2 regions of the Alteromonas sp. RW2A1 genome follow, and region 2 is predicted to be linked to the other one. Evidence: predicted binding sites of a transcription regulator. Region 2 holds the regulator's gene; the other holds the start of a gene.
What was found. The regulator FliA, encoded in region 2, starts transcription of late flagellar genes. The targets are predictions, from matches to a motif close to CTAAAGNTNNNNNNNNNNNNGCCGATA.
Positions count from the first base shown of each region.

Region 1: a site for FliA is predicted at 1,041-1,067, ahead of BM528_RS15330 (DUF5610 domain-containing protein). Genes of this name have one in related genera too.

Region 1 covers NZ_CP018031.1:3,451,396-3,467,292, reverse strand. Annotated here, with positions in the region: gene trmA (tRNA (uridine(54)-C5)-methyltransferase TrmA) at 1-870, opposite strand, end outside; gene BM528_RS15330 (DUF5610 domain-containing protein) at 1,097-2,413, shown strand; gene BM528_RS15325 (RNA recognition motif domain-containing protein) at 2,467-2,934, opposite strand; rRNA gene BM528_RS15320 (16S ribosomal RNA) at 3,431-4,958, shown strand; tRNA gene BM528_RS15315 (tRNA-Ala) at 5,038-5,113, shown strand; tRNA gene BM528_RS15310 (tRNA-Ile) at 5,160-5,236, shown strand; rRNA gene BM528_RS15305 (23S ribosomal RNA) at 5,633-8,525, shown strand; rRNA gene rrf (5S ribosomal RNA) at 8,753-8,868, shown strand; gene BM528_RS15295 (MBL fold metallo-hydrolase) at 9,064-10,086, shown strand; gene BM528_RS15290 (sensor histidine kinase) at 10,106-11,422, opposite strand; gene BM528_RS15285 (chemotaxis protein CheX) at 11,422-12,006, opposite strand; gene BM528_RS15280 (response regulator) at 12,003-12,368, opposite strand; gene BM528_RS15275 (pyridoxal phosphate-dependent aminotransferase) at 12,643-13,809, opposite strand; gene BM528_RS15270 (sulfite exporter TauE/SafE family protein) at 13,857-14,678, opposite strand; gene BM528_RS15265 (LysR family transcriptional regulator) at 15,245-15,897, shown strand, end outside.
Region 2 covers NZ_CP018031.1:2,170,896-2,186,792, reverse strand. Annotated here, with positions in the region: gene flhA (flagellar biosynthesis protein FlhA) at 1-1,114, shown strand, start outside; gene flhF (flagellar biosynthesis protein FlhF) at 1,145-2,650, shown strand; gene BM528_RS09860 (MinD/ParA family protein) at 2,656-3,522, shown strand; gene BM528_RS09855 (RNA polymerase sigma factor FliA) at 3,519-4,250, shown strand; gene cheY (chemotaxis response regulator CheY) at 4,286-4,669, shown strand; gene BM528_RS09845 (protein phosphatase CheZ) at 4,704-5,459, shown strand; gene BM528_RS09840 (chemotaxis protein CheA) at 5,472-7,715, shown strand; gene BM528_RS09835 (protein-glutamate methylesterase/protein-glutamine glutaminase) at 7,763-8,893, shown strand; gene BM528_RS09830 (ParA family protein) at 8,923-9,687, shown strand; gene BM528_RS09825 (chemotaxis protein CheW) at 9,694-10,539, shown strand; gene BM528_RS09820 (chemotaxis protein CheW) at 10,556-11,047, shown strand; gene BM528_RS09815 (DUF2802 domain-containing protein) at 11,119-11,553, shown strand; gene metA (homoserine O-acetyltransferase MetA) at 11,734-12,672, shown strand; gene BM528_RS18385 (homocysteine S-methyltransferase family protein) at 12,676-13,743, shown strand; gene metH (methionine synthase) at 13,753-15,897, shown strand, end outside.

The DNA.
Region 1 (15,897 bases), 1.3 Mb from region 2:
GTTGTAGCCGCTAAGCTCAATACCCTCAAGTCGACTAAAGGTACGTTCACCTCTCATCGCTTGCGTAAACTCTTCTGCTGCCAAGCGCACTATTTTTACGTTATCTAAATTATTGTGCTCAATATTATATTGGGCTGCGTTTACTGATGGTTTTGCGATCTCTGTACCAATGACATTGTCAAAATGTATGGCGAGCGGGATAGAAAAGTTACCTGCGCCGCAGTACATTTCAAGCAAATCTCCACTGAGTGGCTTTACACAATCTAGAGCCCACTCAATCATGCTGCAGTTCACTTTAGCATTAGGTTGAGTAAAACTGTTTTCGATATGCTTGAAAACAAACTCACGGCCATTAACCGGGAGTCTCTCTATAACGAAGTCATTCCCAATTATCACTTTTTGCTTACGAGCTCTGCCTATGATACTTACCGCTGGAAAAAATTGAGAAAGTGACTCTTTTAACCGAAGAGCATGGTTCTGCCAGTCACTATCTAATTGACGGTGATATAAAAGGCTTATAACCATTTCTCCAGAAAGAGCCGATAAGTAATCTATTTGAAACAGTTTTCGACGCAAAATTTCATTTGGTCTTATTAAATCAAGCAATTCCACCATTGCTCTGTTAATACCTTCAGACGCTGGTGGGAACGTATCAACGCGATACTTTTCCTTTGTTTGTTGATTGAACATGATATGAAAAAGATCGTCCCCTTCATGCCATACTCTAAACTCTGCGCGCATTCGGTAATGTTCAGGTGATGATGGAAACACTGACAATGCTGGCGCAGAAAATTCACCGAGCAATGTATTAAGGCGGCTAACTTTCTCATCGAGTTGTTCTTGATACTGCGCTAAGTTGTTGTCTGCCATTCGTTTCTCCATTAGGTCACCGGGCCTAAAGCATATTATTGAAAATTAGTCGGTATCGTTTCGTAGAAGTGTTGTTCATCGGTACCTTTCGTTAAGGACGCGAATTGTAGAGGCTTCTGCAGTATGTGCAAACCTAATTCGTAAGCGTAGTAAAAATTTCTGTATTAAAATTAAACAATATTGAGATGGTGCCGATATAGTACATGAGGATAGTGAGGATCAAATTATGAACGTGGGTCAAATTAAGGCTTTTATGGGAGAGCAAAAAGCTGATCAAAAGGCTGCAGTTAACCCTAATGAGGCACTAAAAAAACAGCTTCAGCAAGACGGACTTCAGCAAGCTGCTGAGTTCTCGAAACAGCAGGCTTCAACGGTATCTGTAAATAGCACTCAAGCCAGTATTGGATTAAGAGTGGTGAGTAGTAGCCTCAGTCAATCGCTAGAAATAGACGGGCAAAAGCCTAAAGAGTTAGCCGATAAAAAAGTTGAAGAGAAAAACAAAAGCTTATTCGACTTCGAAGAAGTGGCTAAAAATGTCATGCGCTTTGTAGGTGGTGTAATTCGCGGAGCTGCCAACGGTGGAGCAAGCGATGAAAAGTTAAATGGATTATTTAGCCAAGCAAGAGAAGGCGTAAGTAGAGGCTTTGCCATGGCGGAAAAAGATCTTGCGGGCTTTATGAATGAAGAATTGGAAAACGGAATCAGCAAGAGTCGTAACCTCATCGATAATGGTATAGATGAATTAGAAACTGACATCTTTAATCGTAAAGGTTCTGAGAACGGGAACGTCGCTCAGGTTTCTACCCTATCTGCGGCGTCGGTGTCTGATGAAAAGTCTGGTCAATTGAGCATTCGCACCAAAGACGGCGATGAAGTAACCTTTAGCTTTGAAAGCTTGCGAACGTTCCAAGCACAGCAGCAAACTTCCTTTCAGGCGCAATCAACCATCGGGGAAGCTGGAAGTGACAGCTCGACGAACATAGCTGCACAGCAAACCACATCCTTCGAGTTTTATGAAAGAAGCGGTATAAGCTTTTCTCTTAAAGGTGAATTGGACGAAGCCGAGATGAAGTCTATTGCAGACCTAGTTGGTCAAGTGCAAGATCTTGCAGATACGTTTTATAAAGGTGATGTAGATAAAGCGTTTGAGGAAGCACTAAGTTTGGGGTTTGATGATAAAGAATTAGTAGGCTATGCGCTGCAGCTAAATCGCTCTACGCAAACAGACGTTTTAAAAGCTTACGAAAATATTCAGCACTACAGCGAAGAGAACGATGAACGCGGTAAGTACGGTAACGTAGTCAATCCTGTGTCTCAATATTTAGAGAAAATGATGAATACGTTTGAGAAAGCTGAAAATACGTTGGAGTCTAACGAAGACTACAATACGCTGATTGCTGGTCTCATAAGTAATATGGAAGATGTTCAGATCCCTGACTTAATTTCAGCGATCAATCGGTTCCATTCATTTAATAAGACATTACTTGATGGGTTGCCACAAGCGGAAGGTACTATAGGCAATCAAACTGAAGCTACTGAATAGTAGCAACAATAAAGAGAATCAAAAAAGCCTGGCGAACCGCCAGGCTTTCTTATTTATGCATGCTCGACTTTTTCTTTCGCTGGCCGCACTTTTAAAGTACGTTCCTGAAAAGTTGAGTCGTTTGTTTTTTCAATAACGGTGTTCACATCTTTGGCTACTACTTCAATAAAGCCATATCCTTTTCTCTTACCTGTTTTACGATCTTTCATTAAGCGGACAGATTGTACTTCTGCATAGCTACTGAAATATTCTTTAACTGCATTTTCATTCGCACGATACGGTAGATTACCAACGTAAAGTGTTTCAACGGCATCTGCAGAGACTGAAGCAGAGACATCGTCATTTGAAGAAGATGAGCTTTGGATAAGAGAAGCCAGCCATGGGGTAACTATACCGCTGATAAGAAGTGCAGCGGAGACAGTTAATGGAGAAACTTCCATATTAAGTGAAGAAAATAACAAAAAACCTGCTATCGCAAAAATGGCACTAATAATAATGCACTGAATAAAGCCTACTTTCATATACCTACCTTTCTATTGTTTATTATGGGGTTGGAGGCTGTATACAGTTTACTCATTTGTAACAATTAGAACAATAAAATGTGAAAAAACTAGCCGAAAGATGCATTGAGCTTGTAGATATGATGCAGAAATGAGCGGTTAACCTCAAAAGTGTGCTAAAAAGCAAAAAAAACCAATTTAACTGTTGATCTTTCTCATCAGGTATCTATAATGCGCTCCACGTTCTGAGGGGGCTTCGAGAAAAACAAAGTCAACTTAGCAACAAGTGCAAAACCAAGTTTTCAAGCAAATAAAAAGTTTAAAAACAAGGTTGACATCGAAAACAAACGATGTAAAATGCGCACCTCACTCGAGCAGGGTGAGCCACTAAGAAGCAACGGCTTCTAGTGGAAAGTAGCGAAGCTACTTAGTTCTTTAACAATTTAGACAAGACAATCTGTGTGGGCACTCGTTAAGAGTGTCACAACGACGATTCATATTTCGATATATTTATATTTAATTGAAGAGTTTGATCATGGCTCAGATTGAACGCTGGCGGCAGGCCTAACACATGCAAGTCGAACGGTAGCAGGATGTGCTTGCACATCGCTGACGAGTGGCGGACGGGTGAGTAATGCTTGGGAACTTGCCTTTGCGAGGGGGATAACAGTTGGAAACGACTGCTAATACCGCATAACGTCTACGGACCAAACGGGGCTTAGGCTCCGGCGCAGAGAGAGGCCCAAGTGAGATTAGCTAGTTGGTGAGGTAAAGGCTCACCAAGGCGACGATCTCTAGCTGTTCTGAGAGGAAGATCAGCCACACTGGGACTGAGACACGGCCCAGACTCCTACGGGAGGCAGCAGTGGGGAATATTGCACAATGGGGGAAACCCTGATGCAGCCATGCCGCGTGTGTGAAGAAGGCCTTCGGGTTGTAAAGCACTTTCAGTTGTGAGGAAAAGTGAGTAGTTAATACCTGCTCACCGTGACGTTAGCAACAGAAGAAGCACCGGCTAACTCCGTGCCAGCAGCCGCGGTAATACGGAGGGTGCGAGCGTTAATCGGAATTACTGGGCGTAAAGCGCACGCAGGCGGTTTGTTAAGCTAGATGTGAAAGCCCCGGGCTCAACCTGGGACGGTCATTTAGAACTGGCAGACTAGAGTCTTGGAGAGGGGAGTGGAATTCCAGGTGTAGCGGTGAAATGCGTAGATATCTGGAGGAACATCAGTGGCGAAGGCGACTCCCTGGCCAAAGACTGACGCTCATGTGCGAAAGTGTGGGTAGCGAACAGGATTAGATACCCTGGTAGTCCACACCGTAAACGCTGTCTACTAGCTGTTTGTGACTTTAAGTCGTGAGTAGCGAAGCTAACGCGATAAGTAGACCGCCTGGGGAGTACGGCCGCAAGGTTAAAACTCAAATGAATTGACGGGGGCCCGCACAAGCGGTGGAGCATGTGGTTTAATTCGATGCAACGCGAAGAACCTTACCTACACTTGACATGCAGAGAACTTTCCAGAGATGGATTGGTGCCTTCGGGAACTCTGACACAGGTGCTGCATGGCTGTCGTCAGCTCGTGTCGTGAGATGTTGGGTTAAGTCCCGCAACGAGCGCAACCCTTGTCCTTAGTTGCCAGCATTGGGCACTCTAAGGAGACTGCCGGTGACAAACCGGAGGAAGGTGGGGACGACGTCAAGTCATCATGGCCCTTACGTGTAGGGCTACACACGTGCTACAATGGCATTTACAGAGGGAAGCGAGACAGTGATGTGGAGCGGACCCCTTAAAGAATGTCGTAGTCCGGATTGGAGTCTGCAACTCGACTCCATGAAGTCGGAATCGCTAGTAATCGCAGGTCAGAATACTGCGGTGAATACGTTCCCGGGCCTTGTACACACCGCCCGTCACACCATGGGAGTGGGATGCAAAAGAAGTAGTTAGTCTAACCTTCGGGAGGACGATTACCACTTTGTGTTTCATGACTGGGGTGAAGTCGTAACAAGGTAACCCTAGGGGAACCTGGGGTTGGATCACCTCCTTACCATTACGTCGATAGACGCACTTGATGCAGTGCCTACACAGATAGTCTTGTTTAAAAATGAAGAACGACACAAGTTTATGGGGCTATAGCTCAGCTGGGAGAGCGCCTGATTTGCATTCAGGAGGTCAGCAGTTCGATCCTGCTTAGCTCCACCATCTACTTGAATCTGAGCTTAAACAACGTTTAAGTGCAGTATACTGAAGGCTTGTAGCTCAGCTGGTTAGAGCGCACCCCTGATAAGGGTGAGGTCGGCAGTTCAAGTCTGCCCAAGCCTACCAATTCTTGTGTCACGTTGGACCCGAAATCCTAATGAATATTTACTGTTTCAGTAAGCATTGATTAGGGTTTTTTACCCTGAGGGAGCATTTACGATACTTTAAAGAGTAATGTAGGTCCTCCTTGCGCAAAAGTCATGACAAAAAGCGTCATGATTTTGCACGATAGTTCTTTAACAATTTGGAAAGCTGATATTAATAGTAATCAATCAAAATTGAGTAACTGAGAAGTCGAAAGACGTACTTTTTACTCTACTTGACTTGAATTGCTTGTTATCAACATTGATTGATAGCAAGGCAATTCTTCCGATTAGCTTGTCATGCATGCAACATTACCCTTGTCCGAATTCAAAAGGCGGACATGAGGCCGATACTCAAGGCTTTTTAGGGTTGTTGTATGGTTAAGTGACGAAGCGTATACGGTGGATGCCTTGGCAGTTAGAGGCGATGAAGGACGTGTAAGTCTGCGAAAAGCTGTGGTGAGCCGACAAAATGCATTTGAGCCACAGATGTCCGAATGGGGAAACCCACCTGTTTACAGGTATCGTTACATGAATACATAGTGTAACGAGGCGAACGAGGGGAACTGAAACATCTAAGTACCCTTAGGAAAAGAAATCAATTGAGATTCCCCTAGTAGCGGCGAGCGAACGGGGAGCAGCCCTTAAGCTGTTTAGTGTGTAGTGGAATCCTTTGGGAAGAGGAGCGATACAGGGTGATAGCCCCGTACACGTAGCGTGCTTTACAGTGAAATCGAGTAGGTCGGGACACGTGTTATCTTGACTGAATATGGGGGGACCATCCTCCAAGGCTAAATACTCCTAACTGACCGATAGTGAACCAGTACCGTGAGGGAAAGGCGAAAAGAACCCCTGTGAGGGGAGTGAAATAGAACCTGAAACCGTATACGTACAAGCAGTGGGAGCCCCAAGCAGGGTGCTTAGTGATGGGGTGACTGCGTACCTTTTGTATAATGGGTCAGCGACTTATATTTAGTAGCAAGGTTAAGCGAATAGCGGAGCCGTAGCGAAAGCGAGTGTTAACTGCGCGTTGAGTTGCTAGGTATAGACCCGAAACCCGGTGATCTAGCCATGGGCAGGTTGAAGGTTGAGTAACATCAACTGGAGGACCGAACCGACTGACGTTGAAAAGTCAGCGGATGACTTGTGGCTGGGGGTGAAAGGCCAATCAAACCGGGAGATAGCTGGTTCTCCCCGAAATCTATTTAGGTAGAGCCTCGGACGAATTCCATTGGGGGTAGAGCACTGTTAAGGCTAGGGGGTCATCCCGACTTACCAACCCTTTGCAAACTCCGAATACCAATGAGAACTATCCGGGAGACACACGGCGGGTGCTAACGTCCGTCGTGGAGAGGGAAACAACCCAGACCGCCAGCTAAGGTCCCAAAATATTGCTAAGTGGGAAACGATGTGGGAAGGCATAGACAGCTAGGAGGTTGGCTTAGAAGCAGCCACCCTTTAAAGAAAGCGTAATAGCTCACTAGTCGAGTCGGCCTGCGCGGAAGATGTAACGGGGCTAAGCAATATACCGAAGCTGCGGCAGCACAGTTTACTGTGCTGGGTAGGGGAGCGTTGTGTAAGTGGATGAAGGTGAGTTGTAAAGCTTGCTGGACATATCACAAGTGCGAATGCTGACATGAGTAACGATAATGGGAGTGAAAAACTCCCACGCCGGAAGACCAAGGTTTCCTGTCCCATGCTAATCAGGGCAGGGTAAGTCGGCCCCTAAGGCGAGGCAGAAATGCGTAGTCGATGGGAAACGGATTAATATTTCCGTACTTATATAATCAGTGATGGAGGGACGGAGAAGGCTAGGCAAGCTTGGCGTTGGTTGTCCAAGTGAAAGCGAGTAGGCCGAGAACTTAGGTAAATCCGGGTTCTTAAAGCTGAGACGCGAGACGAGCTCCCAAGGGAGTGAAGTTGTTGATGCCCTGCTTCCAGGAAAAGCTTCTAAACTTATGATTATATGAACCGTACCCCAAACCGACACAGGTGGTCAGGTAGAGAATACTAAGGCGCTTGAGAGAACTCGGGTGAAGGAACTCGGCAAAATTGTACCGTAACTTCGGGAGAAGGTACGCCTCTGTTTGTGAACACTTCGCGTGGTAAGCAAATGGAGGCCGCAGTGACCAGGTGGCTGGGACTGTTTATTAAAAACACAGCACTCTGCAAACTCGTAAGAGGACGTATAGGGTGTGACACCTGCCCGGTGCCGGAAGGTTAATTGATGGGGTTAGCGTAAGCGAAGCTCTTGATCGAAGCCCCGGTAAACGGCGGCCGTAACTATAACGGTCCTAAGGTAGCGAAATTCCTTGTCGGGTAAGTTCCGACCTGCACGAATGGTGTAACCATGGCCACGCTGTCTCCACCCGAGACTCAGTGAAATTGAAATCGCAGTGAAGATGCTGTGTACCCGCACCTAGACGGAAAGACCCCGTGAACCTTTACTACAGCTTGGCACTGAACATTGAACCTACATGTGTAGGATAGGTGGGAGGCTTCGAAGCACAGTCGCTAGATTGTGTGGAGCCGTCCTTGAAATACCACCCTTGTATGTTTGATGTTCTAACATTGGTCCCTTATCGGGATTGTGGACAGTGTCTGGTGGGTAGTTTGACTGGGGCGGTCTCCTCCCAAATAGTAACGGAGGAGCACGAAGGTTAGCTAATCACGGTCGGACATCGTGAGGTTAGTGCAATGGCATAAGCTAGCTTAACTGCGAGACAGACACGTCGAGCAGGTACGAAAGTAGGTCATAGTGATCCGGTGGTTCTGTATGGAAGGGCCATCGCTCAACGGATAAAAGGTACTCCGGGGATAACAGGCTGATACCGCCCAAGAGTTCATATCGACGGCGGTGTTTGGCACCTCGATGTCGGCTCATCACATCCTGGGGCTGAAGTCGGTCCCAAGGGTATGGCTGTTCGCCATTTAAAGTGGTACGCGAGCTGGGTTTAGAACGTCGTGAGACAGTTCGGTCCCTATCTGGTGTGGGCGTTGGATGATTGATGGGAGCTGCTCCTAGTACGAGAGGACCGGAGTGGACGAACCGCTGGTGTTCGGGTTGTCATGCCAATGGCATTGCCCGGTAGCTACGTTCGGAACGGATAACCGCTGAAAGCATCTAAGCGGGAAGCCGGCCCAGAGATGAGTCATCCCTGACCTTTAAGGTCTGGAAGGGTTGTTATAGACGATGACGTTGATAGGCAGGGTGTGGAAGCGTTGTAAGGCGTTAAGCTAACCTGTACTAATTGCCCGAGAGGCTTAACCATACAACAACGCCTAAAAGGCTTCGAAGAGAAGTTGGCGTTGTAAGCAAAGACAAGCTAAAAGCAAGATAGAGTAAAAAGTAAGTTACTCACTGATTGAATTAATATTAAACTTTCCGATTTGTTAGTTATTAAGCAACGATGATTAAATAGACTCTAAAGAGTACTGTTAGTCCTCCTTGCGCAGAAGTCACGACAAAAAGCATCGTGATTCTGCACTAAAAGTTTTTCCTGGCAGCCATAGCGATACGGTACCACCTGACTCCATTCCGAACTCAGAAGTGAAACGTATTAGCGCCGATGGTAGTGTGGGGTTTCCCCATGTGAGAGTAGGACACTGCCAGGTCCTTATTTCGAAAAGCCCTTGTCTTACGACAAGGGCTTTTTCGTTAGGAAGCAAAGCGAGTACTCTGTAGTCAAAAACTGAGGGTACTGTGTGTCTTCCTTGCGCAAAAGTCGCGACAAAGAGCGTCACGATTTTGCACCACTAAACCCGCCTAACGGCGGGTTTTTTGTGTTTGGGAGAAAGGAAATTATGGGGATGCAGTATCTAGCCGACAAACAGCCCGAGCCTGGCGAGGTCTTTGAAATTGCTGACGGTGTGTTGTGGCTAACCATGCCTTTGCCTTTCGAGTTAGATCATATCAATCTTTATCTTATTAAAGACGGTGACGGCTGGGTGGTAGTCGACACAGGAATTGGCACAAGCACAACTAAAAAGCTGTGGCAGCAAATTTTTAAAAAAATTGATGGTCGTATTACCGGTGTTGTTGTCACTCATCTTCATCCAGACCACGTTGGCCTAGGGGGATGGATTGCTGATGAGTTTAATGTGCCATTTTACATGTCGCAAACCGAATACTTTACCGCCAGAGCTTTTTGCGCTGGGAAAAACGGTGCGTCGAATCAACGAGATATCGATTACTACAATAGAGCAGGGCTAGATAAAGAGCTTATCGAGAAACTGACACAAGGGGATGGAAAGGGGTTTAGTCAGGTTGTATCGCCGATACCAATGAGTTACACGCGCCTCAAGCACAATGACACTTTATTGTTTGGTAGTAGTGAGTGGCAGGTTCTGATAGGAAGAGGGCACTCGCCCGAACACGCCTGTTTGTATAACGCTAACAAAGGCGTACTGATTTCTGGAGATCATATTCTGCCCATGATTACTCCAAATATTGGGGCATACTCTACTGAGCCAGAAGCGCTTACGCTAAATGATTACCTGACTACATTGCCGCCATTTAAAGCACTTCCTGAAAACACAGTGGTATTGCCAGCTCACAAGTTGCCATTTGTTGGTCTTCACGAACGAGTTGACGAGCTACTTAGCCATCACCATAAACACCTTGATGCACTTACTGAAGCTTGCCATACGCCGCAATCAATTTCAGATTTGCTTCCCGTTATGTTTAAACGAGAACTGTCGAGTAGAAATATGGTGTTCGCAGTTGCCGAGTGTTACGCACATATGAATTATTTAGTGGCTAATAACACGCTTAAGAGAACGCTAGATGATAGAGGGGTTTACAAGTTTTGTGGCGCTACAGTAAACGTTTGAGTTGATAACTGCACAAGCGCTATAGGTTTTCCTGCTCAGGCTGCTCACTAGCGCTGTCTTCCTCTTGCTGAACGTTCTGCGCGGGATATTTGGGAATGGTAATTTGAACAACCGTCCCTTTACCTTCCTTGCTGCTTATCGATACTTTTCCGTTGTGCTTTTCTATAGCGGTATAAGCAACAGATAATCCAAGTCCCTGCCCTTGCCCCTCGGGTTTTGTGGTAAAGAAAGGCTCGAATATTCGTTTGAGATTTTTTTGCTCAATACCACAGCCACTGTCGAGTATTTTAAAGCTAATGTCGTTGTCGTGTTCAACAATAGAAAGTTTTATAAATCCTTTGTCTTCTATCGCTTGTGCAGAATTCACCATAACGTTCATAAGGGCTTGCTTCAGTGTTCCAGGATCGCCAATAACTTCTAATTTTTCATGGGCACACTCAAACTTATACTCTGGTTTTGCATATTGTGCAGATATCAGGGTGATAAGCTGTTTAGCGACCGTGCACACTTCGATAGTTTGGTAGCCTTCTGCAGTTTCTAAAGAGAAGTTTTTGAGGTTTTCTACAATATCTCTTACTCGGGTAAGGCCTTCGCTAGACTCATCAATCAGCTCAGTAATGTCGTCTTTTAGTAATGCATAGTGATTGCTATCGTAGAGAGACTGTATTTGTTCCTGCATCTCTTCGGTAAAGTGTGTGATTTGCGACTCTACGCCATCGCAAATAGACAAAAGATGAGTGGCATACTGAGATAGTGTATCTAAGTTTGCGGTTACAAAACCAATTGGGTTATTTATTTCGTGGGCGATGCCGGCAGCGAGTTGTCCCGTTGAAGCCATTTTTTCAGCTTGAATAAGCTGGCTTTGTGCCGTGTCTAATTTTCGGATCAGCTTCCGCTGTTCCGCGTGTTCTTTTTTCAGCGCCTGCGACAGTTTTTGCTGCGCTCTAAAGTAGCTAGCCTGAGCGGTGACGTCTTGAAGGAATATGCAGGCTAGCTTTCTACCAGATGAATTATCCTTTATGGGAATTATTTCCATATTTTGATACATCTGAGTTTCTTCGCCCGTGATAGGGCGGCTACTTTTGAACGGAAATATGTGAGGGCGCTGTTCCCAGTAACTAAAGCTAGGATGTTGCAGAACAAAGACTGATTTCAGACGCCTTTGTAAAAACTTACCTTGCCCCTTAAAGAGATCAGTAACCGGCTGCTCTTTGTAATTCTTGCGTAGCTCATGGGGCAGCCTGTCTAAGAAAAAGTCGTTTAGATAAACCACGTTGAATTGTTCGTCAACAATGCCGATACCTACGGGAAGTTTGCTAACGAGTTGTTCGAACATTAGCCTAGTAGCTCATCCAATGTTGTTTTCATTCTGGCAAGAGACTCATCGTCTAAACAAAACACAACGCGCATGCTAAATGATGATATCGCAATAATAAACTGCACTTCCATCACCAGAGTGTGCTGCCATTGCAAGTCGCTAAAATTAGACTTTTCAGGTTGAAATAGCGTTGGCATATTCAAATTCGTAGTTAACTCTAGCTGATCTGAAAGACCTGATAAACAAGCGCCGGCCAGTATATTACAAAGCTCAAGAATAATTTCTTGCACATCTTCTTTATCAAGAGGCTCGTCGTAGTCCATTAGCTTCGCTACCTCTGCTAACCCCGATTGCGATAGCACCGACATCACCTCACCATGTATATCGCCTAAAAAGGATTGGCGAGTATAGAAGGAGTCTGTTGTTTCAAACAGTAAACTATACAGCTCACTTGGCGTAACTGTTGCAATTTTGGGAATTGAAATATCAATCTTTGTTTCAATCAGTTGTGCTAGCGAATTGGCCGCCTGTCCCATAGATATATTAAGAAGTTCTTGGAGTGCGTCTCTTTGATCCTCGTCAAGTGGTAACACAATACTCATAAGTACCCCAATTCGAACATCGCCATAGCGAGCTCTTCTTTGTCTAAAGGTTTTCTTAAAAAGCGCTTTGCGCCAAGAGAGGTAACGATTTTTTGCTTTTCTGGCTGAAAGTCAGCGCTAATAACGATAACGTTCGGTGCATCAGCTTTGTCGCTTAAGTATTCTAATACGCCTACGCCGTCAACTTCCGGCATAGTCAGGTCGAGCAAAACCAAGTCAAAGGATGTATCAGAAAGTAGTTCAATTGCTTCTTTGCCATTTGTGGCTTCACAGATGGCATATTCTAAATCCTCTGGTAATGCACGAATCACACTGCGTCTTGACAGCTTAGAGTCATCAGCAACTAAAACAGATATCGACATTAAAAAGTCTCCTAGATGGCATTATCGTGTTTGCCCAGTAGTAAAGTATGTGCAAGATTAGCGTTACTGCAACAATCTATATAAAAAAGTTTCACAGTGTGCAGTTCTCTCTCATGTTTCAATTATATGGCAGAAGTGACTTTTGTGCGTATTATACTTTAAGTCTAAAAATGAAAGAATGTGGGATGGAGTAACTGAAAATAACAAAACAGTGCGCCTATTGAACAGGCGCAGCGGTGAACATAAAGACTATTATAAGCTTGGACGACGTTAATTAGCTGTTTTGTAGTTTGTACATCTTTTCGATAGAGGATGGTATAGCGTCTACATAGCGCTTAACGTCAGCAATTTTACCCATACTTACTCTAGACCAATTGGTATACGTTCGATAAATGCCGCGAATTAAAACATTTTGCTCAGCCATGGCCTGGCGAAAATACTCCGCGTTTCCATCTCCCAAATTCACAAACACAAAGTTAGTACTTGATGGTAGCGCTGTCAAACCATTAGCTTTAACTGCGTCCATGACCATGCCTCTTCCTTCAAGAATTTTTTCTTTTGAAAAGCTTAAAAAGGCATCATCGTTGTAGCTCGCTATAGCAGCTGCTAAGCCTGCTTGGTTAAGCGTGTAATTGCCCATACCGTACTTGTTAATCCATTCGGTATTTTGTTCTGAGGCAATAAGGTAGCCAACTCTCATGCCGGCAAGACCATAAATCTTTGAGAATGTGCGTGCTACCACTATATTGTGGCCTGCTTTTACAAGAGGAATCATTGTGTGTTTTGGCGGTGCATCAGTAAGTTCGTTGTAAGCTTCATCAACCAGTACCAAGGTTTTCTTTGATGCCTTAATACAGAACTCGCGAAGCGCGGAAGGTTCGAGAATTTTCCCTGTTGGATTATTGGGGTTACATATATGCACCATACTAATAGTGTCGTCTATTGCGCTATAAATAGCTTCTAGGTCTATGTCTAGTGAAGCGGTATTCGGGACACGTATAATCTCAGGTCCCCCTTGTTTCTCTGGTGCTCTAGACGTGGTATCCCAAAATAGATCAGGCCCAAGAATTTTACCCTTATCACAAGCCGCTAATGCTGTATAAGAAAGTATCGGGCTAGACCCTGCGCTAAGTGAAATATTTTTCTTATCAATACTATGACGCTCAGCAATCATATCAATTAAGCGCATAGCGGCAGGGTAGGCATAGTATGCACCGCCTTGAGACGCAGCCTCAGATATTGCTTTAAGCGCAGATGGGCTGGGACCAAACGGATTTTCATTGGCATCAAGTTTTGCTACCCCAGGTTTTGGTCCATAAAGGTGCTGAGAAGAGCTTGAAGCTGCTTGAGCTCCCAATGTGGTAACAATACCGCTAGCGCCCATCGCGGTAGCTGCAGCACTGCCCCCTAAAAACAGGCGTCTAGAGCGATTGATTGTCATAGTGTTATTCCTTTTTCATAGCAGTAATAGTCACAGTGATTTACGACTTAAATGGCTTTGTAAAACATGGCGCTAGATACAATAACCAAATAAATTCCAAACAAGCGTTTGAGCTTTATTTCACTAAAGTTATGCGCCATTTTTGCGCCAATAGGCGCCGTGAAAATAGCACCTATGCTTATAGCGATAAGTGCAGGCAAATTGATATACCCAAAGGTGCCGAATGGGAGAGAAGAAGACTGAGAGTTGGTCATAAATAAAAAGCCCACCGCGCCAGGTAAACCAATTAAAAAGCCAACTCCTGCAGCGGTAGCAACCGCTTGCTGAATAGAGCGCTGACACATCACCATGGTAATAACCGTTGGCGTACCGCCACCTATGCCGAGCAATGCAGAAAAGCCTCCGAGAACAAAAGCCAAAAGCGCTTTGCCTTTGCCGGAAGGCATTTCAAATACAAGCCCGGGACGCACTACGAATTCTGGAAAGAGAAAATACACAGAGTACAAGAGAACCCCAGATGCGAACACCACGGTTAGGGCATCTGAACTAGTGTTGCCTGCAATGGCCACACCTCCTATAACGCCCAAAATCAGCCAAATACTCCATGAACGGAGTATATCGAAATCGACGGCACCTCGTGCCCTGTGGGCAATAACAGATCGTGCGCTCGATACCACGATTGAGGCCAATGAGGTACCAATAGCTACTTTTACCAACTCCTCAGATGGTGGAGTAAAAAAAGGAAATACCGCTAGAAGAGCAGGAACCACGACAAAACCGCCCCCATTTCCGAATAGACCAGCGGTAAGACCAGCGATAGCGCCGGTAATACACAAGGTAACTACAAACCACAGTAGTTCTATTTCCATTTATCTGAAGCTCCGTCGACGATTACTGTTAAAAATGCTTGAAAGTACTTCGTTGATGAGCAAACTGCTGTACTTAACGTTGAAAATAAGAAATTCACAATGAGATGTTCAAAACAAGAAATTGAAAATAAATAAGCTGCACGACTGTAAAACACCCGTGCCCACAGTCTGTGCAGAAATGTTACAAACCTAAATGTTGGCCGCTTATAAGCCGCCGATTATCACCATCAAGAGCAAAATTTTCATATCAGCGATTAAGCTAAGATCTCTTCGCTTGAGAGGGAAGAAAGAACAATATTTAGGGGTATAATAAAAATGTTGAGCCAGCTCTGAAGCACAGATAAACACTGAGTTAGCGCTTTGAAAGCTTTAGCGCAGCATTTTTTACCGAGCGTTATTTAGTCATGTACAAATAGAAGAGAAATATTTAGTTCTTTAGGGCTCTCCCTCGCTTTTATTAGTGTTTTCCATTCGCTATGGCATATCGCTTGCTATCTCAATTGCGTATCGCTTGCTGACTGCATTGCGGAATATTGATAAATGAGAGATCCCTCAGAGGCCGAACTTTGCACTCAAAGCAATTAACGTACTTTGTTACTACGGTTAAAAAAGGCAGTATCGCTGCAGCGGCAAGGGCGCTGAATATTGCGCAGCCGGCCGTGAGTCAACAGTTAGCGAATTTAGAGCGAGAAGTTAAGGCTACTCTTTTCAATAGAAGCTATGCCGGCGTTTCACTAAGCCCAGCCGGAGAGATTTTTTTCAATCATGCAGTTGCCTTATTAGAGCAAATGGAAGCAGCTAAAAATGCGGTTGTTGAGCTGAATCACTTGCATGAAAAAACAATCAAGATAGGTGTTATTCCGTCCATTGGTAACGTTGTGTCTTTGCCTCTAATTACAGAGGTAGAAAAGGCTAATGCTTACAAAAAAGTAGAGATTAGTACGGGGCCTTCTTATGCCATTAATGACTGGCTTGAATCTAAGCAGGTCGATATAGCGCTTTCTTATCGGGAAGCGATTGATGACAAACACACTACTGCAATACCTCTTATTCAAGAGGAAATGCACCTTGTATTTCCTGCATCATTACAAAAAGAAGAACTGGCGTTTCTCACCAATCGAAATACCGTGCGTTTTGAGGAATTAAAAGGTCTACCATTGATATCGCCCGGTACAAAAGATGCGCTTGGGCAGTTGATCGCCAGCTTCGAGCAGCAGAC
Region 2 (15,897 bases):
TGCCAAGAAGAAAGCTGCTGAACCACAGGTGCCAGATACACTCTCTAGAGATGAAACCGTGGCACCAGAAGTCAAAGAACTTGGCTGGGATGATGTTCAGCAGGTCGACACCATTGGGCTTGAGGTGGGTTATAGGCTGATTCCGCTAGTTGATAAATCCCAGGGTGGTGAGCTGTTAACCCGCATTAAAGGCGTACGTAAAAAACTATCTCAAGAACTCGGGTTTCTTATCCCACCAGTACACATTCGCGATAATTTAGATTTAGAACCCAATACTTACACTATCGCTATGCTGGGAGTGACTATTGGAGACTCGGTGATAAGTCACGATGAAGAACTCGCCATTAACCCTGGCCAAGTTTTTGGGAAGCTTGAGGGGAGAGCGACAAAAGATCCGGCGTTTGGCCTAGATGCCGTTTGGATTAAGCCCAATAAACGTGAGCATGCTCAAACTCTTGGGTACACGGTGGTAGACGCGGCCACAGTGGTTGCTACTCATTTAAGTCAACTACTTACCAATAATGCCTATCAACTGCTTGGACACGAAGAGGCCCAACAACTACTCGACATGTTAGCAAAGCAGCATCCTAAATTGGTTGAAGGTTTGGTGCCCGATATATTGCCGTTAAGCACGGTAGTAAAAATACTGCAAACATTACTGTTTGAAGGTGTTCCTATTCGCGACATGCGTACGATAGTGCAAACATTAAGTGAATATGGCACTCGTAGCCAAGACTCAGATGTGTTGGTGTCAGCGGTACGTATTGCGCTTAAACGGCTTATTGTTCAGGAAATCACGCAGGGTGCCAAAGAGATACCTGTCATAACCTTGGCGCCAGAGTTGGAACAGATGTTGCACCAGTCACTTCAAGCAGGTGGTGAAGATGGTGCAGGTATTGAACCTGGTCTTGCAGACAAGTTACAAAAGTCCTTGCAGCAAGCCAGTCAGCAGCAAGAACTAGAGGGAGAGCCCGCAGTGTTACTTACTTCTGGAATGCTAAGGCCGGTGCTATCTCGCTTCTTAAAATATTCTGTTGTTGGGTTACATGTTCTTTCCTATCAAGAAGTACCTGATGACAAACAAATAAAAATAGTCAGTTCGGTCGGTCAATAATCTGACACTGGGGCGAGTGGAGAAGTTGCAATGAAAATAAGACGTTTTTTTGGCAAAGACATGCGCGAGGCGCTAAGCCAAGTTAAGGCTGAGTTAGGTAGCGACGCGGTTATTATGTCCAATCGCAAAGTGGCAGACGGTATTGAACTGGTTGCCGCTTATGACAAAGAGCCAGAAGCAAAGCTTAACATATCCAAAACGCCGTCAAAAGGGGCAGCTAAAAGTGCTACACCGAGTTTGAGCGAAATCATTGGCGATGATGGCCCAGACAGCTTAAAAGCATTACTGGAAAAACAGCATAGCGGTGCAGCACCTTATAACCAAACTGCAGCGCCAGGTGACTCGTCTGCGCACCTTGGCTCGGCCTCGTTAAATAAAAATTCAGAAGCGAATGTTAACCAGCCGGCTTCAGTAAATGCCCAGCACGCCAATAATATTGCATCACATCTCGACTTCTCAGATGCGTTTATTGACGAAGTGGAAGCGCAGCAACCTGCAAATGGCTATTTTAACAGCCGCGACGCTAATGCCCGAGAATTTAATGCTTCAAAAACGAATGAAGACGATGCGTTCCCCACGCATCAGGCTTCAAGCATAGAAAATGATGTGCCAACTCAGTCTGCAGAACTCGCTCAAATAAAAGAAGAACTCGCGTCTTTACGAGGTGTTCTTCAACACCAAGTTGCAGACTTAATGGAAGCAAAACAGAGCCGTCAAAAACCCGTCCATCAATATCTTATTGCTCGTTTAACTGAAATGGGGCTTAGCAAAGCATTATCTAAGCAGTTAATCAGCTATACTCCAGGGCATTACAATGAACGAGACGCATGGGTTTATCTTCTTAACCTATTGGCTAATCGCATAAATGTAACAGGAAACGATATACTCACTGCACAAGGTGCGGTGGCATTAGTCGGGCCAACAGGAACGGGTAAAACAACTACTGTGGCGAAACTGGCCGCACGCTATGCGCAGAAGTATGGCGCCGACTCTGTTGCTATGATTACCATAGACACATACAGAATTGCTGCATTTGAACAGCTGGCAACCTACGGTAAAATTATTGGTTGTACGGTGAGAAAAGCGCAGTCGAGTGAAGAACTTGCAGATTTATTGTTTCAACTTCGCCATAAGCGACTAGTATTGATTGATACGGCTGGTTTTAGTCAACGAGATAGCCGACTAATTAAACAAATTAAGCATTTTGACAATGGTCAGATGCCGCCAGTGAAAAAATATTTGGTAGCGCAAGCAAATACACAATATCCTGCGTTACAGAGGATCATTAAGGCCTATGATGACATCGAGCTAAGTGGTTGTATTTTCACTAAGTTAGATGAGTGCTATTCTTTAGGCGAAGTGCTTAGCGCGGCAGTTGAGTACCAGTTACCGGTTAGTTATGTCACCGACGGTCAAAAAGTACCGGAAGACATTAAGATTGCAGAAGCGAAATCTTTAGTTTCCGCTGCTGCAAAGCTTTATAAAAAATATGGTTTGGATCATACTAGTAATAACAACGATATTAAAACAGCATAAGTAGTATGATTGACGACCAAGCGAGTAGCTTAAGAAAAATGAAGCAATCACGGTTAATCAAAGTTATCGCCGTCACCGGAGGTAAAGGTGGCGTTGGTAAGACAAATATCACGCTTAACACGGCAATTGCTATGGCTAAGCAGGGCAAACGTGTGATGGTGCTCGATGCCGATTTAGGATTGGCCAACGTAGATGTCATGTTAGGGCTTCGCGTTGAAAAAAACCTTTCTCACGTTTTATCTGGTGAATGCACCTTAGACGATGTACTTGTCACTGGGCCTCACGGTATAAAGATTGCGCCTGCTACATCGGGCACTCAGTCGATGGCAGAGTTGTCTACAACACAGCACGCGGGTCTTATTCGTGCATTCAGCGAACTACGCTCGCCGATAGACGTATTGCTTGTTGATACCGCGGCCGGTATTTCAGATATGGTGCTAAGCTTTGCAAAAGCCTCTCAGGACATCATGGTAGTGGTGTGTGATGAGCCTACATCACTTACCGATGCTTATGCGCTGATAAAACTACTTAACCGCGAACACGGTGTTTTTCGGTTTAAAGTTGTCGCCAATATGGTTAGAGATGTGCGCGAAGGCCAAGAGCTTTTCAGCAAGCTGAGTAAAGTTACCGGGCGCTTCTTAGATGTTGCGCTAGAATTAGTGGCAACCATACCATTTGATGAAAATATTCGTCGTGCGGTGAGAAAACAAACAGCTATTGTCGATGCTTACCCAGGTTCACCAGCATCAGTAGCAATTAGTCAGCTAGCAAATAGGGCGGCATCTTGGCCAATCCCGACTCAGCCTGGCGGACACCTAGAATTTTTTATTGAGCAGTTAATCGCAGAAAAAGCAGTAGGGAATCAACGTTGAATAGTAAGGCGGCCGCTTATCAACAACAAACTGATAAGTCGCAGTTAGTCGAGCGACATGCGCCCCTAGTAAAGCGCATAGCACACCACTTAATGGCAAGATTGCCAGCAAGTGTGCTTGTTGACGATCTTATTCAGTCTGGAATGATTGGCCTTTTAGAAGCTGCGCGGAATTTTGACGGTTCGAAGGGAGCGAGTTTTGAGACCTTCGCAGGCATTCGTATCCGCGGCGCGATGCTAGATGAAATTCGCAAAGGAGATTGGACTCCACGCTCTGTTCATCGAAATGGACGGGCGATTACAGAAGCGATTTCGCAGGTTGAAAGTGAAACGGGCAGAGATGCAAGAGATGTTGATATTGCCACTAAACTAAACGTTAGCTTGCAAGATTATCATCAGATGCTCAATGAGGTAAACGCAGGGAAGTTAGTTGGAATTGAAGATTTAGGTGTCTCTGAGGACGTCATCACCACCGAGCAAAGTCGAGGAAGCGATGCTCCCCTTGAAGACCTGATGCAAGGCGCGTTTCAAAAATCATTGGCCCAAGCAATCACTACTTTACCCGAACGAGAAGCGATAGTGCTTTCCTTGTACTATGATGAAGAACTGAATCTTAGAGAAATTGGTGAAGTTCTTGATGTAAGTGAATCGAGAGTGAGTCAAATTCATAGTCAGGCCATGTTAAAACTCAAATCACGAATGAAGTCGTGGCGAGCTGACGAAGAATAGAAATTAAAACAATTAACCCCTCAATGGAGGCTATTTTGGATAAGAGCATGAAGATTCTTGTGGTAGACGATTTCTCTACCATGAGACGTATCATTAAAAACCTATTAAAAGATTTGGGTTTCGCAAACATCCAGGAAGCGGACGACGGAAGTACGGCGTTACCCATGCTACAACAGGGTGATTTCGATTTTGTTGTGACCGACTGGAATATGCCGGGTATGCAGGGTATCGATTTGCTTCGTGCAATTCGTGCCGACGATAAACTTAAGCATCTGCCGGTACTGATGGTAACGGCGGAAGCGAAGAAAGAGCAGATTGTTGCCGCAGCGCAAGCTGGGGTTAATGGCTACGTAGTTAAGCCTTTCACAGCCGCTACGTTAAAAGAAAAGTTAGATAAAATATTCGAACGTTTAGGTTGATCCAGACGCTCACCAGAGAAACGAGGTTTACTGGATGACAACGAATGCAAACGTTCCATTATCACTAGAAGAAGCTAAACAGCTTGTTGTTTATCTTGAAGCTGGGGATAACGCTTCAGCCAATGCGCTCTTTGAAGCAGCGTCGATGAAAGAAAACGTAGAGCTTTTTGCCGAGGTTGGAAAGCTTACCCGTCAACTTCACGACGCGTTAAACAACTTTCAAATAGATGATCGCATCAAGAACTTAGCCACAGATGATATCCCTGACGCACAGACCCGCCTAACTTACGTTATTGAAGAAACTGAAAAAGCTGCTAATACTACAATGGATGCCGTTGAAGCCAGCATGCCAATTGCCGAGTTGCTTTCATCTCGTATAGAGAATGTGATGCCAGAGTGGAAAAAGCTCATGACAAGGCAAATTGAAGTGGGCGAATTCAAAGCCTTGTGCAAAGATTTAGACGAATTGCTAGAGGAGGGAGCTTCTCAGTCAGCTAAACTTACGCAGTTGTTGACAGAAGTGCTGATGGCACAAGGTTATCAAGACCTTACCGGTCAGGTAATCCGCCGTGTTATCGACTTAGTAAAAGAAGTCGAAGAAAGCTTAGTTAACATGCTCACCATGTTTGGTGAGCGGGACGGTTTAGAACAAACTAAACCATTACCTAGCGAAGCCGATAAGGTTGATGGTGTACAAGCAGAAGGGCCAATTATTGACGCTGAGTCTCGCGATGATGTTGTATCTGGCCAAGATGATGTTGATGATCTTCTGTCTAGCTTAGGTTTTTAGGGGAGCGGGCGCATGTCGTTTGATGTTGACGAGGAAATACTACAGGACTTTTTGGTTGAGGCCGGAGAGATACTTGAACAATTACAAGAACAGCTCGTTGATCTTGAGAACAATCCTGAAGATGCGAATTTGCTAAATGCAATTTTTCGCGGATATCACACGGTAAAAGGCGGTGCGGGCTTTTTGTCCCTCACTGAGCTTGTTGAAATTTGTCATGGCGCTGAAAACGTTTTTGACGTAATGAGAAACGGACAGCGCACACTGACACCAGAGCTAATGGATATTATTCTGCAGGCTACTGATGTCGTTGTTGACATGTTTGAGAAAGTTAAAGCGCAGGAGCCGCTTGAGCCGGCTGATGCACAGCTTGTAGACAAATTGCACAAGTTAAGTCGCCCAGAAACACCAGACGAGAACATTTTTGATAATGCTCCCGCTCCACAAGCTGCTGAACCTGATTTCAGTTCGGAGCCTGAACTGGAGTTGGTTGAAGCGACGCCATCTTCATCAAGTGACAATACCTCAAAAGGCGACGGTGAAATTGACGAAATCACCGAAGACGAGTTTGAAGCTTTACTCGATGAGCTACACGGCTCATCTGCGCCAGGTAAGAGTACTTCGCCTAAGCAAGAAGCTGCACCAACTCCCAGCGCGGGCAGTACTTCAGCTTCAGACAGCAACGCAGAAGATATTACCGACGACGAATTTGAAGCTCTCCTTGACGACCTTCACGGCAAAGGCAAATTTAGCGCAGCAGAAGAACCTGCAGCGCCAGCCGCACCACCAGCCCAAAATGCTTCATCAAGCGACGATGAAATCACCGATGACGAGTTTGAGGCTCTTTTAGATCAGCTTCATGGTTCAGGACAAGGCCCCACAAACCAAGCATCAAGTGCACCAGAAGCGGCACCGGCGAAAGCACCAGAGCCTGCTGTGGACAAAGCAGCGACTGATGCGATTCAAAAGGCCAAGCAGGCGTCACCCACTCCAGCGAGCACACCTGCACCAGCTGCTGCCAAAGCAGAGCCAAAAGCGCCAAGCCGTGAAGCTGCGAAAAAAGATGATAAGAAAGCACCTTCTGCTCCACCTGCTGAAACGACGGTTCGTGTTGATACTAAGCGTCTCGATCAAATTATGAATATGGTGGGCGAGCTGGTATTAGTGCGAAATCGCTTAATTAGCCTCGGCATCAATACAAACGACGAAAGTATGTCTAAGGCGATAGCAAACTTAGATGTAGTCACCGGCGACCTTCAAGGTGCGGTAATGAAAACCCGAATGCAGCCTATCAAGAAAGTATTCGGTCGTTTTCCTAGGGTTGTTCGAGATTTAGCGCGAAGCCTTAAAAAAGAAATTACGCTAGAACTTGTAGGTGAAGAAACGGATTTAGATAAAAATCTGGTAGAAGCATTGGCCGATCCACTTGTTCACTTGGTGAGAAACTCCGTGGATCACGGCGTTGAAATGCCGGATGAACGTGCTGCGGCTGGCAAACCACGAATGGGGACGGTTAAGCTTTCTGCTTCACAAGAGGGTGACCACATACTGCTTACTATCGAAGATGATGGTAAGGGGATGGACCCAGAGAAGCTAAAAGAGATTGCGATCAATCGCGGCGTACTAGACGCAGACGCGGCAGCACGTATGTCAGATGTGGAAGCTTTTAACCTTATCTTCGCACCAGGTTTTTCTACAAAGACAGAGATAAGTGACATATCGGGTCGTGGCGTTGGTATGGATGTGGTGAAAACCAAAATCAATCAACTCAACGGTACGGTTAATATCGACTCACAGCTTGGTAAAGGTACCCGTTTAGAAATAAAAGTACCGCTGACGCTGGCAATATTGCCAACGCTTATGATCATCGTGGGTAAACAAACCTTCGCTTTGCCCCTGGGCTCAGTAAGCGAAATTATTAATATGGACATCAAAAAGACCAACACAGTTGATGGCCAGCTAACCATGATTGTTCGCTCAAAAGCTATACCGCTCTTCTTCCTTGGCGATTGGCTGATTCGAGGCCAAAAATCAATAGATAGAGAAAAAGGCCACGTGGTTGTGGTTCAGGTGGGCACTCGCCAAGTGGGTTTTGTGGTTGATGCGCTAATAGGTCAAGAAGAGGTAGTCATTAAACCGCTTGATGCGTTATTGCAAGGAACACCTGGTATGGCAGGCGCAACAATTACGTCAGATGGCGGTATTGCGCTTATTTTAGATATTCCGAGCCTTCTAAAACGGTATGCTCGTAAGCCTTAACAGAAATCTTAATAGCAAAGGCTTACAAACAATAGGAACAGTAATCCATGGTCTTTAAAGTCCTGGTCGTGGACGACTCTACATTTTATCGTCGTCGAGTGAGAGAAATTTTAGACGAAGACAGAGAGTTAGAGGTTGTAGGTGAAGCGAGAAATGGTAGAGACGCACTAGATAAAATTGACGCGTTGGCTCCCGATGTAATTACAATGGATGTTGAGATGCCCGTTATGGATGGTATCTCTGCTGTAAAGGCGATTATGGAAAAAAAGCCTATTCCTATTCTCATGTTTTCATCATTAACACATCATGGGGCACAAGCAACGCTTGATGCCCTTGAAGCCGGTGCACTCGATTTTCTTCCTAAAAAGTTTGAAGATATATCGCAAGACCGCAAAGATGCGACACGTTTGTTGTGTACCAAAGTGAGGCTCATTGCGCGTAGAGGAATTGGGTTAAAGCGTCCAACATTTCGCTCACAGGAAACTCGTAGATTACCGCCTAACGCACCTAAGCAGGCGTTTTTTAAAACGTCAGGTTTACTTTCTGGGCACAAAGACGCGGCAAAGCAGCCAACTGTTTCTTCGGTCAGGGCGACAGGGAAGCGGTATAAATGTTTAGCTATTGGTGCCTCAACGGGCGGTCCAGTAGCGCTGCAGAAGGTGCTTATGCCTTTACCAGCAGACTTCCCATATCCAATTCTGTTGGTTCAGCACATGCCCGGAACCTTTACCACAGCATTTGCCCAGCGCCTAGACGCGAATTGTGATATCAGCGTAAAAGAGGCTGAGCACGGTGACATTCTCATGCCCGGTCAAGCTTATTTAGCGCCCGGCGGTAAGCAAATGCTAATAGAGACTGTTGGCGCCCAGAAAAAGATTTCAATTGTAGATGCAAGCATTGCAGATAAAGTAAATTACAAGCCTAGTGTCGATTTGACATTCAGTTCGTTAGAGAGAGCTTTCTCTGGAGATGTTTTAGGCATTATCTTAACGGGAATGGGCGCAGACGGTCGAGAGGGTTGCAGAAAGCTTAAAGAAAAGGGCGCTACAATTTGGGCCCAAGATCAAGACTCTTGCGTGGTGTACGGAATGCCCCAAGCGGTTGCTGTGGCAAATATCTCGACTCAAAATATAAATGTTGATGATATGAGCAGCTGTATTCTTACTGAAATGATGTAGTGAATGGATAGCCTAGTGGGTTTGTTGTCATGAAAGTGTGGACAGTCGCGAATCAAAAGGGTGGAGTAGGAAAAACAACCACCACGGTAAGCTTGGGCGGCTTGCTAGCGCAGCAAGGAAAGCGGGTACTGTTGATTGATACCGACCCCCACTCTTCGCTCAGTTATTATTTTGGCATAGATGCTGAGGCGCTAAGTCAATCTGTTTACGATATTTTTATCAAGTCCGGTAGTCTTACTGCCGATAACGTAATGGATTGCTTGTGCCCAACAAAGCTAGATAATCTTTATGTTTTACCGGCAACTATGGCCCTTGCCACTCTCGATAGAACCATGGGAAGCGAACAGGGTATGGGGTTGGTGCTGAAAAAAGCACTCGCCAAGGTCCATCATGAATTCGACGTTGCCATTATTGATTGCCCGCCCGTACTCGGTGTTCTAATGGTGAATGCTCTGGCTGCATGCGATAAGGTGATTGTACCCACGCAAACAGAATATTTAGCGCTAAAGGGGTTGGATAGGATGATCCGCACAATGGAAATAATGGGGCGTTCCCTAGGTAAATCCTTCGATACGTGCATTATTCCAACCATGTTCGATAAAAGAACAAATGCCGCTTTAGCATCGCGAAAGCGATTGATGAACGACTACGGTGAACGAGTTTGGCATGGTGTTATTCCGGTAGACACGCATTTTCGAGATGCGAGTTTGGTTCAATTACCAATATCAGCGGCGTATCCCAAAACCAGAGGCGTCGCAGCTTATGGAAAACTGCTCGAAGAGTTGGAGAAATAAATAGCAATGAGTAAGCAATCTCCATTTGCCCGTGAAGACGTTATGGAAGACTACCTAGATAGCCTGCTGAAAGAGCCCGCTGTATCCGTAGATATCAGTGCAAATCAGGTGGTGTCCGATAATGTGGAAGTGGATGATGCAACGGTAAGAGCTGCTAAACTTTTAGAGCAGGCATCACAGCATATCGCTGATGAACCTGTGGTCAAATGCGATGTGCCACTTTCGCAGAATGTTGAAATAATTGAGCCTGCGGTAGCGTCAGAAAAAAGCACTGCTGTAGAAGATGAGCTGAATATTGAAGAAGTGCAAATACGAGAAACTCGTGTTGAAGACGATATCACTCCAGCAGATGAAAACGCCGCACATGCGCAAACAAAAATTGCATTAAAGGATAGTCTAGATTTTCGCTTTCAAGCATTATTCTTTGAGGTGGCGGGTTTAACGCTTGCGGTTCCATTAACTACGCTTGGTGGTATCCACCAAATTGATAAAATTGCACCACTTTTTGGAAAACCAGACTGGTTTATGGGTGTAATGTTACACAGAGAGTCTAAACTGAATGTAGTAGACTCAGCGAAGTGGGTGATGCCAGAGAAATATAACGAGGCACTTGCTGAATCTCTCGACTATCGTTACCTAATCATGTTGGGAGAAAGTGCATGGGGGTTGGCTAGCGAAAAGCTGGTAAACACCGTTAATTTAACAAAAGATGATGTCAAATGGCGCGAATCTACAGGTAAACGTCCTTGGTTAGCAGGGATGGTTAAAGAAAAGATGTGTGCATTAATTGACGTTGAAGAATTAATATCTATGCTTAACAAAGGCTTAGGCAGCAACGACCAGACGCCATAGTACGGGAGCCAGGTTCATGAGCGATGAAAAAATGAAAAATAACGGTACGGACACCAACGATGAAGTCCTTCAATGGGTGACGTATCGCCTAGGTGATGAGACATACGGTATTAATGTTATGCAGGTACAAGAAGTCCTGCGTTATACCGAGATAGCACCGGTTCCGGGCGCGCCTGACTATGTCTTGGGTATTATCAATCTGCGTGGTAACGTGGTTACCGTTATTGATACGCGAGCGCGCTTTGGTTTACCGCCTACGGAAGTTACCGATAACACCAGAATTGTTATTATCGAGTCAGACGAGCAGGTGGTCGGCATACTGGTGGACAGCGTAGCAGAAGTGGTTTACTTGAAATCTTCTGAAATCGACAGTGCGCCTAACGTGGGCACTGAAGAAAGTGCTAAGTTCATTCAAGGTGTTAGTAATCGCGATGGCGAGCTTCTTATTCTTGTTGACTTGAACAAGTTACTAAGCGACGAAGAATGGGATGAACTAAGTAGTATTTAATTTAAAGCGAAGCTGACGCTGATTGCGTCAGCTTTTTCTTTGTATCTCTTCCTCAGTTAGGTGTGTAGCACATGGATTTGCAGCTTGCTGCTCCTTCTCTTGTCGAAATTATCATTGCTGTTGTCCTTCTTGGGCTTATTGCGGTTACTTGCGTGTTATATGCAAACTTACGCCGCACGGCTGGGTTGTTAAAAGAATTGCAGGGTAGCATGACAAGCGAACTTGCAGTGATGTCAACAAAAGTAACTGATGCGAATAACCAACAAACAGAAGCGCAGGCGAGAAGTTTGGTAATAAGCAAGCATTTACAACGCGTTGAAGAAAAGCAACAAGAGCTGGAAAGTCAGGTTCGCGACCTCAAATTTCAAGATCCTTCTTTAAAGTTATATCAGCGTGCTGCAGATTTAGTTAAAAAAGGTGCGAGTATAGAAGAAATCATAGAGTCTTGTGATATACCTCGTGCTGAAGCCGAAATGTTGGTAATGGTTCACAAGTCGCAAAAATAGTGAATATCACGAATATATGAGCCGTTAATTGCTCACCTTCAGTGCGCTAGCGGATAACTAATTTTTGTAGCACTCTCGGCAGGCACTCACTTTCTGTTTAGACGTCTAGACGTAAAGATGTTGACATATTCATAGTATTCGCCACAATACAGTCATCGCAATCTTCGACTGGAGTTAATTATGCCAATCCGTATTCCTGTGCAACTTCCTGCTCAGAATGTTTTACTGGGTGAAAATATATTCACCATGGATATGGATAGAGCATCAAGTCAGGAAATTCGCCCTCTTGAAGTTGGCATTCTTAATTTAATGCCAAACAAAATTGAGACTGAAGTGCAGCTGCTGCGCTTGCTGTCGAATACTCCCCTTCAAATCAATGTAGATTTTATTCGTATTGACAATCAGGCGCCCAAAAATACGCCGCAGTCGCACATGGATGCGTTTTATCACGAGTTTTCCAGTGTGGCGAACAAAAAATACGATGGTTTAATTGTAACTGGTGCCCCCCTTGCGCTACTCGACTATGAAGACGTGAAATACTGGGATAATATGACAACAATCCTAGAGTGGGCTCAGCGTCACGTTAATTCTACGCTTTACTTGTGCTGGGCTGCACATGCAGCAATGTATCATTTTTACGGTGTAACGCGGCAGCTGCGAGAAGAAAAGTTCTCAGGTGTTTATCAGCATAACGTCAACGACCCGAACAACGAATTACTCAGAGGGTTCGACCCAACATTTTCAGCGCCACATTCTCGCTATGGCCATATCGATACCTCACTGTATAACGGTGTAGAGGGGCTTAACGTTGTAGCCGAGTCGGATGAAGTTGGAGCCTATATTGTAGCGTCTGAAGACAAGCGAATGGTGTTTGTCACCGGACACCCTGAGTACGAAGCAGAGACGTTGAAAGATGAATATTTACGGGATCTGAACTCGGGTCAAAACCCGGCGATACCTAAAAATTATTTCACTGACAACGACCCAACCAAGTCGCCAATAGTTCAGTGGCGCTCTCATGGAAGTTTGTTATTTACAAATTGGTTAAACTATTACGTTTACCAAACTACACCTTACGATCTGAGTCAGTTAGCTGAAAAATCACAGCCAAAGAGGTAATGAGTGAAAAACGTTTTTGATTCAAATGCACAGGCAAGTTTAGCCGGTGCAGCAAAGGAAAGAATTTTAGTGCTTGATGGTGCTATGGGCACGATGATCCAACAGCATAAACTAGAAGAGGCTGATTACCGCGGTGAACAGTTTGCTAACTGGCATTGCGATGTTCAAGGTAATAACGATCTTCTTGTCCTCACTCAGCCTGATATTATTTATCAAATTCATTGTGATTATTTAGATGCAGGCGCTGACATTATCGAAACAAACACGTTTAACGCCACCACTATCGCTATGGCCGACTATGATATGCAGGCTACTTCTCGCGACATAAACGTGTCGGCAGCAAAGCTAGCTAAAAAGGCGGCAGCAGAATATACCGCTAAAACACCAAATAAACCTCGTTTTGTTGCTGGCGTGCTAGGGCCCACTAATCGCACGGCATCGATTTCTCCTGATGTTAATGACCCCGGGAAACGCAATGTTACCTTCGATGAATTGGTGGAGGCTTACAGTGAATCAACAGAAGCGCTAATTGAGGGCGGAGCCGACCTCATTATGCTGGAAACTATTTTCGATACATTAAATGCAAAAGCAGCGGCGTTTGCGGTTGAGCAAACATTTGAAAAAGTAGGCGTTACCTTACCAGTCATGGTATCGGGCACAATTACCGATGCCTCCGGTCGCACGCTTTCTGGCCAAACAGCGGAAGCGTTTTATTATTCGATGCGTCATGTTAACCCGTTTTCTTTCGGCCTTAATTGCGCACTGGGTCCAGACTTGCTCCGTCAGTATGTTGACGAAGTAGCGGCTATCGCCGAATGCTTTATTTCTGCCCACCCTAATGCAGGGTTACCAAACGAGTTCGGAGAATATGATATGGAAGGGCCTGAAATGGCCACACATATCAAAGAATGGGCTGAGTCAGGGCTGGTTAATATTGTGGGGGGGTGCTGTGGTAGCACGCCCGATCATATTCGGGATATTGCAGAGGCAGTAGCAGACATTAAACCTCGAGTAGTACCAGCTTTTGAACCAAAAATGCGTCTGTCAGGCCTAGAGCCGTTTGTACACTAGGAGGGCAATATGAGCGCAGGATTTTCTACATTTATTAATATTGGTGAGCGAACGAACGTTACCGGTTCAGCTCGCTTTAAACGGCTTATATTAGAAGGCGATTATGAAGCTGCCTTAGACGTTGCACGCCAGCAAGTCGAGAGCGGGGCACAAATAATAGATATCAACATGGACGAGGCCATGCTTGATTCTAAGCAGGCAATGGTGACGTTTTTAAATCTTATTGCGTCTGAGCCTGATATTAGTCGTGTACCTATTATGATTGACTCTTCAAAATGGGACGTGATTGAAGCTGGACTGAAATGTGTCCAAGGCAAAGCTATCGTTAACTCTATCAGCTTAAAAGAAGGTGAAGAGGTATTTCTCGCCCAGGCAAAGAAAATTAAACGCTATGGCGCTGCAACGGTAGTAATGGCCTTCGACGAAAAGGGGCAGGCAGATACGCAAGCGCGTAAAGTAGAAATTTGTCAGCGAAGCTATAAGGTTCTAACAGAAGAAATTGGTTTCCCTCCAGAAGATATTATCTTCGATCCCAACATTTTTGCTGTAGCAACGGGTATTGAAGAACACGACAATTACGCTGTAGATTTTATTGAAGCCACTCGCGTTATTCGCCAAACTTGCCCTTATTCCCATATATCAGGCGGTTTATCGAATATCTCGTTCTCTTTTCGCGGCAACAACCCGGTTCGCGAGGCCATGCACTCTGTATTCTTGTACCACGCTATTAGAGCCGGTATGGATATGGCAATAGTTAACGCGGGTCAGCTTGAAGTTTATGACGAAATTCCACAAGCGCTTCGCGAAGCTGTAGAAGACGTTATTTTAAATAGACGCAGCGATGGTACAGAGCGCTTGTTAGATATTGCGCCACAGTTTCAGGGCGACGGCAAAGCCGCTGCAAAAGAAGATCTCTCATGGCGAGAGCAGAGTGTAAACAAGCGTTTAGAACACGCTCTCATAAAGGGTATTACCGACTATATTATTGACGATACTGAAGAGGCTCGACAGCAAGCAGAACGCCCTCTTCATGTTATTGAAGGGCCATTGATGGATGGCATGAATGTAGTAGGGGACTTGTTTGGTGAAGGCAAAATGTTTTTGCCACAGGTTGTGAAGTCTGCGCGAGTTATGAAAAAAGCGGTTGCTCACTTGCAGCCCTACATCGAAGCAGAAAAGTCAGATGACAATAAGAGTAATGGAAAGATATTGCTCGCAACGGTAAAAGGTGATGTACACGACATTGGTAAGAATATCGTAGGTGTTGTACTGCAATGTAATAACTTTGAAGTCATCGATATGGGTGTGATGGTACCCGCTGCAAATATTCTTCAAAAAGCCAAAGAAGAGAATGTGGACATGATAGGTTTATCGGGCCTCATTACACCGTCTCTCGATGAAATGGTACATGTGGCAAAAGAAATGGAGCGACAGGGCTTTGATATGCCGCTGTTAATTGGCGGAGCTACTACGTCTAAAGCTCATACCGCGGTGAAAATCGAGCAAAATTATCACGCCCCAGTTGCTTATGTACCTAATGCAAGCCGCGCCGTGGGAGTGTGTCAGAAGCTACTCAATAAAGGCTCTAGAGATATCTATGCGACAGAGCTAGCTAAAGAGTACGATACCGTGCGCGACCAACACGCGCGCAAGAAGCCGCGCAGTAAACCCGTCACGTTAGAAAAAGCGCGGGAGAACAGCTGTCAGGTTGATTTTTCCACACCGCCGGTAACGCCTGCAAAGCTTGGTGTTACACCGATTACCGCTGATCTAGCCACATTGCGTGAATACATAGATTGGACTCCTTTCTTTTTAACTTGGTCACTGGCGGGTAAGTACCCCCGTATTCTAGATGATGAGGTAGTCGGTGAAGAGGCAACTTCACTGTTTGCAGATGCGAACGCAATGCTAGACAAAATCATTGCAGATAAAGCCTTGCAGGCAAAAGGGGTTATTGGGTTGTTCCCTGCCAATAGGTTGGGGGATGATATTGAGATTTACGCAGATGAGAGCCGCACTACTGTGAAAGGCGTCGCCCATCACCTGCGTCAGCAAACCCAGAAGGACAAATTTGCCAACTACTGCCTTGCCGACTTTGTTGCGGATAAAGAAAGCGGCATTGCCGATTATGTCGGTGCATTTGCAGTGACTAGT